DNA from 3 places in the Streptomyces amakusaensis genome. Region 2 is predicted to be linked to each of the others. Evidence: riboswitches for the same ligand, from Rfam matches in the RefSeq annotation. Region 2 holds a riboswitch; each other region holds the start of a gene.

Region 1 (3,268 bases), on a different contig from region 2:
TGGCCGCGCCGACGCAGACGACCATGACGGCGAGTCTGAGCCCGTCGTAGAAGCCGCCGAGGAGCTGCTCGGCGGCGACCGGGCCGAAGAGTCTGATGCCTGCGGCCCAGGCGGGCAGGGGGATCTGCGGGAGGGTGAAAAGGACGATGTCGCCCTGTCCGCCGCCGAAGACGATCCGGAACACCACGCGGCCGGTGACGATGAACGCGCCGAGCAGCAGATACATCCGGAAGGCGAGGGCCCAGGGCGCGTCGCCGCGCCGCCGGACGACCACATGGCCGCAGACCGCGAGGATCAGCGCCAGCAGCAGGGGGTTGGTGGTGCGGCCGGCGGCGGTGGCCAGGGCGAGCGCCCACAGCCACCACGCGCCGGGGTGCAGGGCGCGGGGCAGCGGCGGGAACCGGAGGGCCGCGAGGGGCGGGAGGGAGGGGCGTGCGGTCATGCGGAGTCGTCGGCTCGCGCCGCGCGCCGTCTGCGCCACGCGGTGGCCCCGGCGGCGAGCAGCAGCAGGGCGAGGGCGGTGAAGCCGGCGACCGTGCTGAGCGGGATGCCCCGGCCGGCCGCCTCGCCGCTCTCGGTGGCCTCGGCGGCGGAATCGGTTCCGCTGTCGTCGGCTCCGGTCCACTCGGGGGCCTCACTGGGGGTGACGGCGGTGCCCGGGACGGGTTCTTCGGACGCGGCCGGTGCGGTCGCGGCGGAGGGGGCGGAGGGGGCGTCGCTCTTTCCCTCTGTCTTGGCGGGGGCACTCGGTACCGCCGGGCGGGAGGCGTCGGCCGATCCGCCGCCGCTGCCGCCGCTGCCGCTGCCGGAACCGGAACCGGAACCGGAGCCCGTCGAACCGGTGCCGCCCGTGGAGCCGGTCGAACCGTTGGAGCCGCCGGACGAGGAGCCGTCGCCGGTGGGCCCGGCGGTCGGCCCGGACGACGGTTTCGGCTCCGGCTCCGGCTTCGGCTTCGGCTTCGGCTTCGGAGCGGGGGACGGTGCGGGGCGTAAGGGGGCGAGGCGCGGCGGCGTACTGGCCGTCTCCGTCTCGTTCATGGAGAACGACCAGCCCTCGAAGCTGCCCGGCGGGGGCTTGCGGTTCATCACGCCCCACTGGCTGTAGCTCCACTTCCCCCGGTCGGGGGCGTGCCAGTACGACCAGTAGGCGGAGGCGGGCGGGGTGTCGACGCAGGACTCGTCGGCCGGGCCGGGCCTGCCCTCGATCCGGCAGATGAACGCCTCGCCCCAGCGGTTGGTCCCGGCGATCCGGATGCCCGCGTTCTTCAGCGCGGCATGGCCGGTGGCCTGGTCGCCGGGGGCACAGCGGACGATGGTGGTGCCGCCGAGCCTCTGGAAGTCGATGACGACGGTCACCCCCTTGTCGTCGGGGCAGTGTCCAGGCGTGCCCTTGTCCTGGTCGATCGCGAACGCCGGTGGCGCGGCGGCGACTTCACCGGTGAGCCCGATTCCGGCCGAGGCCGCCGTCAGGGTGAGCGCGAGGCCGATCGCGCGCGGGGCGCGGAGGCCGCGCCGGTCGGTTCTCATGACGGCGTGCCCTCCTGGCGCTGCGGGGCGGGGTGTTCGGCGGGGCACGCGGCGGCCTGCGGCGCGACCGCCCGTAATGTCCAGTGCATGACATCCCAGAGGACGGGGGCCGGGCGGGCCGAGGGGCGCGAGGCCCTACGGGGGAGGTGCGGCACACGGCGGGCGTCGACGGCTCGCGCCGTCGCACCCGGTGTCCCGGCCGCGACTCTGGCGACGGGTCTGACGCCGATCATCCGAAGGACCCTCCCGGAGAAGGCCGGCATCGGGATCCCGGGCGGGCTTCGCACACGACAAACCCCTGACGCGTATCCACGGTGAGGACGGATACGTCAGGGGCCCGAGTGGTTCAGATACCGGGCTCCACTCTGCAGACCATGACAGTGAGAAGCAGTGCGCACACACGGCTGGGCGGTCCGACTCGCGGCACAACGGATGCGGTGCCGCTCACGGTTGCAGGTCAGCGCCGGATTCCCACCGGCTTTCCCCATCCGTATGCGTATGAAGTTGTCGGCCCCGGCCACATGGATCACTCTGTTCACGCGGGCAGAGACAGCGGCATCCTATGTGCGTCCCGACCGTGCCGCCACCCCCTGGGCACGGCCACGAACATCACTCGGAAGGAACGGCCCATGGCCCCGGACGCGACCGAAACCGTACTGCTGCGCTCCGAGGGCCGCGCGGCCCGTATCACCCTCAACCGGCCGCGCGCCCTCAACGCCCTGACCCGCCCGATGGTCCGGGCCGTCGACGCGGCGCTCGCCGCGTGGGAGCGGGACGGGAGCGTGGCCGCGGTGGTGATCGCGGGGGCGGGCGAGCGCGGGCTCTGCGCGGGCGGCGACATCCGGGCGATCCGCGCGGACGCCCTCGCCGGCGGGCGGGCCTCCCTGGATTTCTGGCGGGACGAGTACCGGCTCAACGCCCGCATCGCGCGCTTCCCCAAGCCGTACGTCGCCCTCATGGACGGCATCGTGATGGGCGGCGGGGTGGGCGTCTCGGCCCACGGGAGCGTACGCGTCGTCACCGAGCGCTCCTCGGTGGCGATGCCGGAGACGGGCATCGGCTTCGTCCCCGACGTGGGCGGTACGTATCTGCTGTCGCGCGCCCCCGGCGAACTGGGCACCCTGCTGGCCCTCACCGGAGAGCCGGTGGGCGCGGCGGACGCCCTGCTGTGCGGGCTCGCCGACCACTTCGTACCGGCGGCACGGCTGACCGGCTTCGCCGCCGCCCTGACGGACTCCGAGGTCATGGACGCCGTGCACCGGTACGCCGGCCCCGCTCCGGAGGGCCTCCTCGCCGGCCGGCGGGAGTGGATCGACTCCTGCTGCGCGGGGGACTCGGTGGAGGAGATCGTGGAACGGCTGCTCGGCCACGGCGACCCCGGGGCGAAGGAGGCGGCGCGGACGATTCTCACCCGGTCACCCACCTCGCTGAAGGTCACCCTCGCTTCGCTGCGCCGGGCGCGGGCGCTGGCTTCGCTGGAGGAGGTGCTGGAGCAGGAGTACCGGGTGTCGTGCGCGGCGTTCCGCTCCCCCGACCTGGTCGAGGGGGTACGGGCCCAGGTCGTCGACAAGGACCGGAGTCCGCGCTGGTCCCCGGCGGAGCTGTCCGGGGTGTCGGAGGCGGCGGTGGCGCGGTTCTTCGCCCCGCTCCCGGAGGGGGTGCCCGGTCTGTTCGGGGACGGGGAGGAGTACGGGGAGGAGCACGGGAAGGGGAAAGGGCTCTAGCGGGTGGGGCGGAGCAG
Region 2 (3,268 bases):
CAACACGCAGAGAGCAGCGCTTTTCGGTCTGCCCGTGGGGCTGGGACCTGGTCTTTAATGGTTTAGACCAGTACCCGGAGCTTGGCCTAGACCTTTAGGGGTGTCAAGGGTGTATAAGAAGGGCAGTCGCGTCCGTTATAGGACCGACACCTGAGGGAGGGCGACGACCCGTGACCGGACCGTGCCACCATGTGAGCCGCTACAGACGGAGGAGCCGGTGACGGCAGCAATGCAGGAGTCGGGAAGGCGGGCAATGACCACGGACGGGGTGGGTACGGAGACCGAGGGCGGGCCTCAGACTCGTACCGCGCGTGTCCCAAAGTACTACCGGCTCAAGCGCCACCTTCTGGACATGACAGAGACTATGCCGCCCGGGACTCCCGTGCCCCCGGAACGCACACTCGCGGCCGAATTCGACACCTCGCGCACGACCGTTCGCCAGGCGCTCCAGGAGCTGGTGGTCGAGGGCCGACTGGAGCGTATCCAGGGCAAAGGCACGTTCGTGGCCAAGCCGAAGGTCTCCCAGGCCCTCCAACTGACCTCCTACACGGAGGACATGAGAGCCCAGGGACTGGAACCCACTTCTCAGCTGCTGGACATCGGCTATGTCACGGCCGACGACAGTCTGGCCGGACTGCTGGACATCTCGGCGGGCGGCCGGGTGTTGCGCATCGAGCGGCTCCGGCTGGCGAGCGGCGAGCCGATGGCGATCGAGACGACCCATCTCTCGGCGAAGCGTTTCCCGGCGCTGCGCCGGAGCCTGGTGAAGTACACCTCTCTCTACACGGCGCTCGCCGAGGTGTACGGGGTCCATCTCGCCGAGGCCGAGGAGACCATCGAGACCTCACTCGCGACACCGCGTGAAGCGGGGCTGCTGGGGACCGATGTGGGCCTGCCGATGCTGATGCTTTCACGCCATTCTCTGGACGGCGGGGGCGAGCCCGTGGAGTGGGTCCGCTCGGTCTACCGGGGCGACCGCTACAAGTTCGTCGCCCGTCTGAAGCGCCCCGCGCACTGACCGGCCGAAGGCGCGGGCCGGCCCATCCCACCGGTGGGCCGGCCCGCGCCTTCGTCGTGTCCGGAGCGCGGCCGGCGAGCCGGGACCCGGCGACGGGCCCAAGCGCCCCCGGATCTCTCCCGGGCCCCCTCCGGCCCCCTCCGAAGCACCTCCCGATCCGCTCCCGAACCGCCTCCCGAAGCGGCCCCAGGGCCCCGGCAGGGCTCGGGAAAGGCCCCGCGAAGCCCTCGGGGCGACCCCGCGAACCCTTCGGAGGAGTGACCTTCCGTAGGGCCTCCGACACCCCCGCGACACAACATCTGGTGGGTGCCACCACCCCCCGCCCCCACATGTATGCTCGTCTCGCTGTCGCCGCAGAGGAATCCGGTGTGAATCCGGAACTGTCCCGCAACGGTGTGCTGTGGTGCGCTTTGTCGTACCCGCGAGTCCGGGCGTCTGCCGACAGCGCACCCGGCTCGACCGACCCGGGTGCCGAGACGTCCGGGCCTCGCGGTTGGGTCGGCGGACGCCGTGCGGAGTGCTGCCCCGAAACGGGTACGCGCGCCCCGCGGCGTGCCTCCCTCCCGCCGGCCCGTGAGCCGAGCGAGTGGAGAGCACCACGTGACCATCGCGCCAGCCGATCCGGCTTCAGGCACCTCCGCGAACGCCTTCGGGCAGAGCGCCGAGAAGGTGTCGGAACAGCTTCCCGGACGGGTGCCCGCACCCGTCTCCGGGAAGCCCGGGGACGGACCGGGGACCGCTCTGCTGCGGACCCTGACCGACCTCACCGCCGATCTGCCGGACACCGACCCGGGCAAGGTCGCCGCAGCCGCGCTGCGCGGCCGCAACGCCGAGTCGGACGCGGCCGAGCTGCGCGGGCTCGCCACCGACGCCGCCGCGGGCCTCATCTCCGAGGACCCGGCCTACTCGCGGCTCGCCGCCCGGCTGCTCACCCGCACCATCGCGGACGAGGCCGCCTCCCAGGGCTCGGTCGCCTTCTCCGCGTCGGTCGCCGTCGGCCACGCCGAGGGTCTGATCGCCGACCGCACCGCCGATTTCGTCACGCTCCACGCCGCCGCCCTGGACGAGCTGATCGACCAGAGCGCCGACGACCGCTTCGGCTACTTCGGTCTGCGCACCCTCTACAGCCGCTATCTGCTGCGCCACCCGATCACCCGCCAGGTGATCGAGACCCCGCAGCACTTCATGCTCCGGGTCGCCTGCGGCCTCGCCGAGGACGACTCCACCCGCGCGCTGGACGAGGTCGCGGCGCTCTACCGGCTGATGAGCCGGCTGGACTATCTGCCCTCCTCCCCCACGCTCTTCAACTCCGGCACCCGCCACCCGCAGATGTCCTCCTGCTATCTGCTGGACTCCCCGCAGGACGAGCTGGACTCCATCTACGACCGCTACCACCAGGTCGCCCGGCTCTCCAAGCACGCCGGCGGCATCGGTCTCTCGTACTCCCGCGTCCGCGCCCGCGGCTCGCTGATCCGCGGCACCAACGGCCACTCCAACGGCATCGTGCCGTTCCTGAAGACCCTCGACGCCTCGGTCGCCGCGGTGAACCAGGGCGGCCGGCGCAAGGGCGCCGCCGCCGTCTACCTGGAGACCTGGCACGCGGACATCGAGGAGTTCCTGGAGCTGCGCGACAACACCGGCGAGGACGCCCGGCGCACCCACAACCTCAACCTCGCGCACTGGATCCCCGACGAGTTCATGCGCCGGGTGCAGGCCGACACCGAGTGGTCGCTCTTCTCCCCGGCCGACGTGCCCGAGCTGGTCGACCTGTGGGGCGACGAGTTCGACGCCGCCTACCGCCGGGCCGAGGCGGCGGGCCTGGCCCGCAAGACGATGCCCGCGCGTGAGCTGTACGGCCGGATGATGCGTACCCTCGCCCAGACCGGCAACGGCTGGATGACCTTCAAGGACGCCTCCAACCGGACCGCCAACCAGACCGCCGAGCCCGGCCACACCGTCCACTCCTCGAATCTCTGCACCGAGATCCTGGAGGTCACCGACGACGGCGAGACCGCGGTCTGCAACCTGGGCTCGGTCAACCTCGGCGCCTTCGTCGTCGGCGACGGCATCGACTGGGAGCGGCTGGACGAGACCGTCCGCACCGCGGTCACCTTCCTCGACCGCGTGGTCGACATCAACTTCTACCCGACCGAGCAGGCCGGCCGCTCCAACAACCGGTGGCGTCCGGTGGGCCTGGGCGCGATGGGCCTCCAGGACGTCTTCTTCCAGCTGAAGCTGCCCTTCGACTCC
Region 3 (3,268 bases), on a different contig from region 2:
GCAACTGCCGTCTCTTCGGGGCTGTTTGGCCGGACAGCCCTCATGACGGCGGGCAGGTGGCGATGATGTCCCAAGGATGAGGCGGCCCGTGGAGCGGTCCGCACGGAACGAGGAGTGAGCCATGCCCGAGACCGGGGAGAATCCGCGCATCGCCGTCTACGGACTGGGGGCCATGGGGCTGGACATCGTCAGAATCCTGCACGGTCGCGGGGCGGACATCGTCGCGGGAATCGTCAGGCCCGGCTCCGACAAGGACGGGCGGCTCCTGGGCGAGCTGGCCGGCCTCCCCGGACTGGCCTTCCCCGCCCGCGGCGACGCCGAGGAGGCGCTGCGCGAGAGCGCTCCGGACATCGTGGTCGTCACGGTCAGCACCTATCTCGACGCAGCCCAGTACGAGATCTTCGCGACCGCCGTCAGGGCCGGGGCCGATGTGATCACACTCGCCGAGGAGATGCTCTACCCCTTCGCCACGGACAATCCCCTGGCCCGGAAGCTGGACGCGCTGGCGAAGCACCACGGGGTGACGGTGACGGGCACGGGCCATCAGGACGCCTACTGGGTCAACCTCGTCAGCGTGCTGGCGGGCTCCACCCACGACCTCGGGAGGGTGACCGGCGAGCTGTCCTGGAACGTCGACGACTTCGGCCGGGCCGTCGCCGAGCACCAGCGGGTGAACGCGACCGCGGAGGAGTTCGCCCAGTGGCAGGCGCACACGCAGCGCCCGCCGACCTTCACCCACTACTCGCTGTACGCCCTGGCCGCCGCCGTCGGGCTGACCCCCCGGGGCACACCGCGCACCACGACCGAGCCGGTGATCGCCGAGCGGGACGTGCCCTCCAAGGCGCTCGGGACGACGGTGCGGCGGGGGAGGCTGCTGGGTTACACGGACACCGACACCCTGGACACGGAGGAGGGCGTCACCCTGTCCGTCAGCTCGCGGGGCTCGGTCTACGAGGAGCACGAGCGGGACTTCAACGAGTGGAATCTGGCCGACTCCTCGGGCAGGCCGACGCTCCATCTGCGCGACAGCGACCTGGACACGGCGCACACCACCTGCGCGACCCTGGTCAACCGCATCCCGGACGTCATCGCCGCGAGGCCGGGGATCGTCACCGTGGACGAACTCCCCCAGCTCCGCTTCCGGCCGGTCCGCCGCACGCCCTGAGCACGGGCGAACGGGCTGCTCCCCGGGTGTCGGACGGTTCCAACCCTGCTCCGTCCGTGTCTCATCTCACGGTCCGGTATGTGAACGGTGCTGTCCGAACCCGGGTCGCCGCTCTAGGCTGACGGACGCAGCTGGTTCGCCCTGTCCGCCAGACAGACGCGTCGCAAGAGGGAACCCGGTGGAAATCCGGGACTGCCCCGCAGCGGTGAGCGGGAACGACCGCCGTCATACGCACTGGGCCCGTACGGGCCTGGGAAGCGACGGCCAGTAGGTGTCCGCCGGGAGACCGGAGGATGTGCCCGCGAGTCCGAAGACCTGCCCGTTGCCCGCGCACGACCGATCGTGCGCGGTATCCCGGTGACCTCGTGGGCGGGTCGGGTGGGGGCACCCCTGGACATGGTCCGGGGGCGTACGAATCAGGCGGACGACCGTACCCAGGTGCGGCCTCGGTCCGTCGGGTCTGTCATCCCTTCGCGTTCTCGTCCCGTGTCGTCCCCGGGATCCCAGGAGACATCTCGCGAAGGAGATTTCCGTGACAGCGCAGTCCGCAGCCGCGGCAGCACGGGCCACCGTGTACGGCTACCCCCGCCAGGGACAGAACCGGGAACTGAAGAAGGCCATCGAGGGCTACTGGAAGGGCCGCGTCACCGCCGACGCCCTCCGGGAGACCGCCGCCGGTCTGCGCCGGACGAACTGGCGGCAGCTGGCCGAGGCCGGCGTCCACGAGGTGCCGACCGGTGATTTCTCGTACTACGACCACATGCTGGACACCAGCGTCATGGTCGGCGCTGTCCCCGAGCGGCATCGCGGCGCCCGCGCAGCGGACGCGCTCGACGGCTACTTCGCCATGGCGCGCGGCACCCAGGACGTCGCGCCCCTGGAGATGACCAAGTGGTTTGACACCAACTACCACTATCTGGTCCCCGAACTCGGCCCCGACACCGTCTTCACGGCCGACTCGGCCAAGCAGGTCGCCGAGTTGAAGGAGGCCCTCGCGCTCGGGCTCACCCCCCGGCCGGTCCTCGTCGGACCCGTCACCTATCTGCTGCTGGCCAAGCCCGCCCCCGGGGTGGCCGCCGACTTCGAGCCGCTGACGCTGCTGGACCGGCTGCTGCCGGTGTACGCGGAGGTCCTCGCCGATCTGCGCGCCGCCGGGGCGGAGTGGGCGCAGCTGGACGAGCCCGCCCTGGTCCAGGACCGCACTCCGGCCGATCTGAACGCCGCCGCCCGCGCCTACCGTGACCTCGGCGCGCTCACCGACCGGCCCAAGCTGCTGATCGCCTCGTACTTCGACCGCCTCGGCGATGCCCTGCCCGTGCTGGCGAAGGCCCCCGTCGAGGGTCTGGCCCTCGACTTCACCGAGCGGGCCGCCGGCAACCTCGACGATCTGGCCGCCGCGGGCGGGCTGCCCGGCAAGCGTCTGGTCGCCGGTGTCGTCAACGGCCGCAACATCTGGATCAACGACTACGAGAAGTCCCTCGCCACCCTGGGCACCCTGCTCGGCCTCGCCGGCCGGGTCGATGTGGCCGCCTCCAGCTCGCTGCTGCATGTGCCGCTCGACGCCGCCGCCGAGCGGGAGATCGATCCGCAGATCGGCCGCTGGCTCGCCTTCGCCCGGCAGAAGACGGCCGAGATCGTCACCCTCGCCAAGGGGCTGTCGCAGGGCACCGGCGCGATCACCGCAGAGATCGCCGCCAACCGGGCCGATCTGGCCTCCCGCGCCTCCTCCGCCCTCACACGCGACCCGGCCGTGCGGGCCCGTACCGCCGCCGTCACCGACGCCGACGGCCGCCGCTCCCAGCCCTACGCCGAGCGGACCGCCGCGCAGCGCGCGCGGCTGGGGCTGCCCCTGCTGCCGACCACGACCATCGGTTCGTTCCCCCAGACGAACGAGCTGCGCACCGCCAGGGCGGATCTGCGCGCCGGGCGCATCGACACCGCCGGGTACGAGGAGCGCATCAAGGACGAGATCCGTGAGGTCCTCGCCTTCCAGGAGAAGGCGGGCATCGACGTCCTGGTGCACGGCGAGCCCGAGCGCAATGACATGGTGCAGTACTTCGCCGAGCAGCTCACCGGCTATCTCGCCACCCAGCACGGCTGGGT

Evidence for each region. A riboswitch is a leader RNA that binds a small molecule or an ion and turns the genes downstream of it on or off. The one in region 2 is predicted to bind cobalamin.
Region 1: linked by a shared signal. The riboswitch ahead of ABD371_RS22120 (hypothetical protein) and the one ahead of ABD371_RS14270 (ribonucleoside-diphosphate reductase subunit alpha) in region 2 are both predicted to bind cobalamin.
Region 3: linked by a shared signal. The riboswitch ahead of metE (5-methyltetrahydropteroyltriglutamate--homocysteine S-methyltransferase) and the one ahead of ABD371_RS14270 (ribonucleoside-diphosphate reductase subunit alpha) in region 2 are both predicted to bind cobalamin.

What each region holds. Positions count from the first base shown of each region.
Region 1 covers NZ_BAAASB010000012.1:169,673-172,940, forward strand. The annotation lists gene ABD371_RS22115 (CbiQ family ECF transporter T component) at 1-442, opposite strand, end outside; gene ABD371_RS22120 (hypothetical protein) at 439-1,527, opposite strand; cobalamin riboswitch at 1,917-2,060, opposite strand; gene ABD371_RS22125 (enoyl-CoA hydratase/isomerase family protein) at 2,157-3,251, shown strand; gene ABD371_RS22130 (SpoIIE family protein phosphatase) at 3,248-3,268, opposite strand, start outside.
Region 2 covers NZ_BAAASB010000007.1:54,852-58,119, forward strand. The annotation lists gene ABD371_RS14265 (GntR family transcriptional regulator) at 254-1,018, shown strand; cobalamin riboswitch at 1,351-1,475, shown strand; gene ABD371_RS14270 (ribonucleoside-diphosphate reductase subunit alpha) at 1,619-3,268, shown strand, end outside.
Region 3 covers NZ_BAAASB010000008.1:206,681-209,948, forward strand. The annotation lists gene ABD371_RS16600 (dihydrodipicolinate reductase) at 122-1,165, shown strand; cobalamin riboswitch at 1,281-1,502, shown strand; gene metE (5-methyltetrahydropteroyltriglutamate--homocysteine S-methyltransferase) at 1,698-3,268, shown strand, end outside.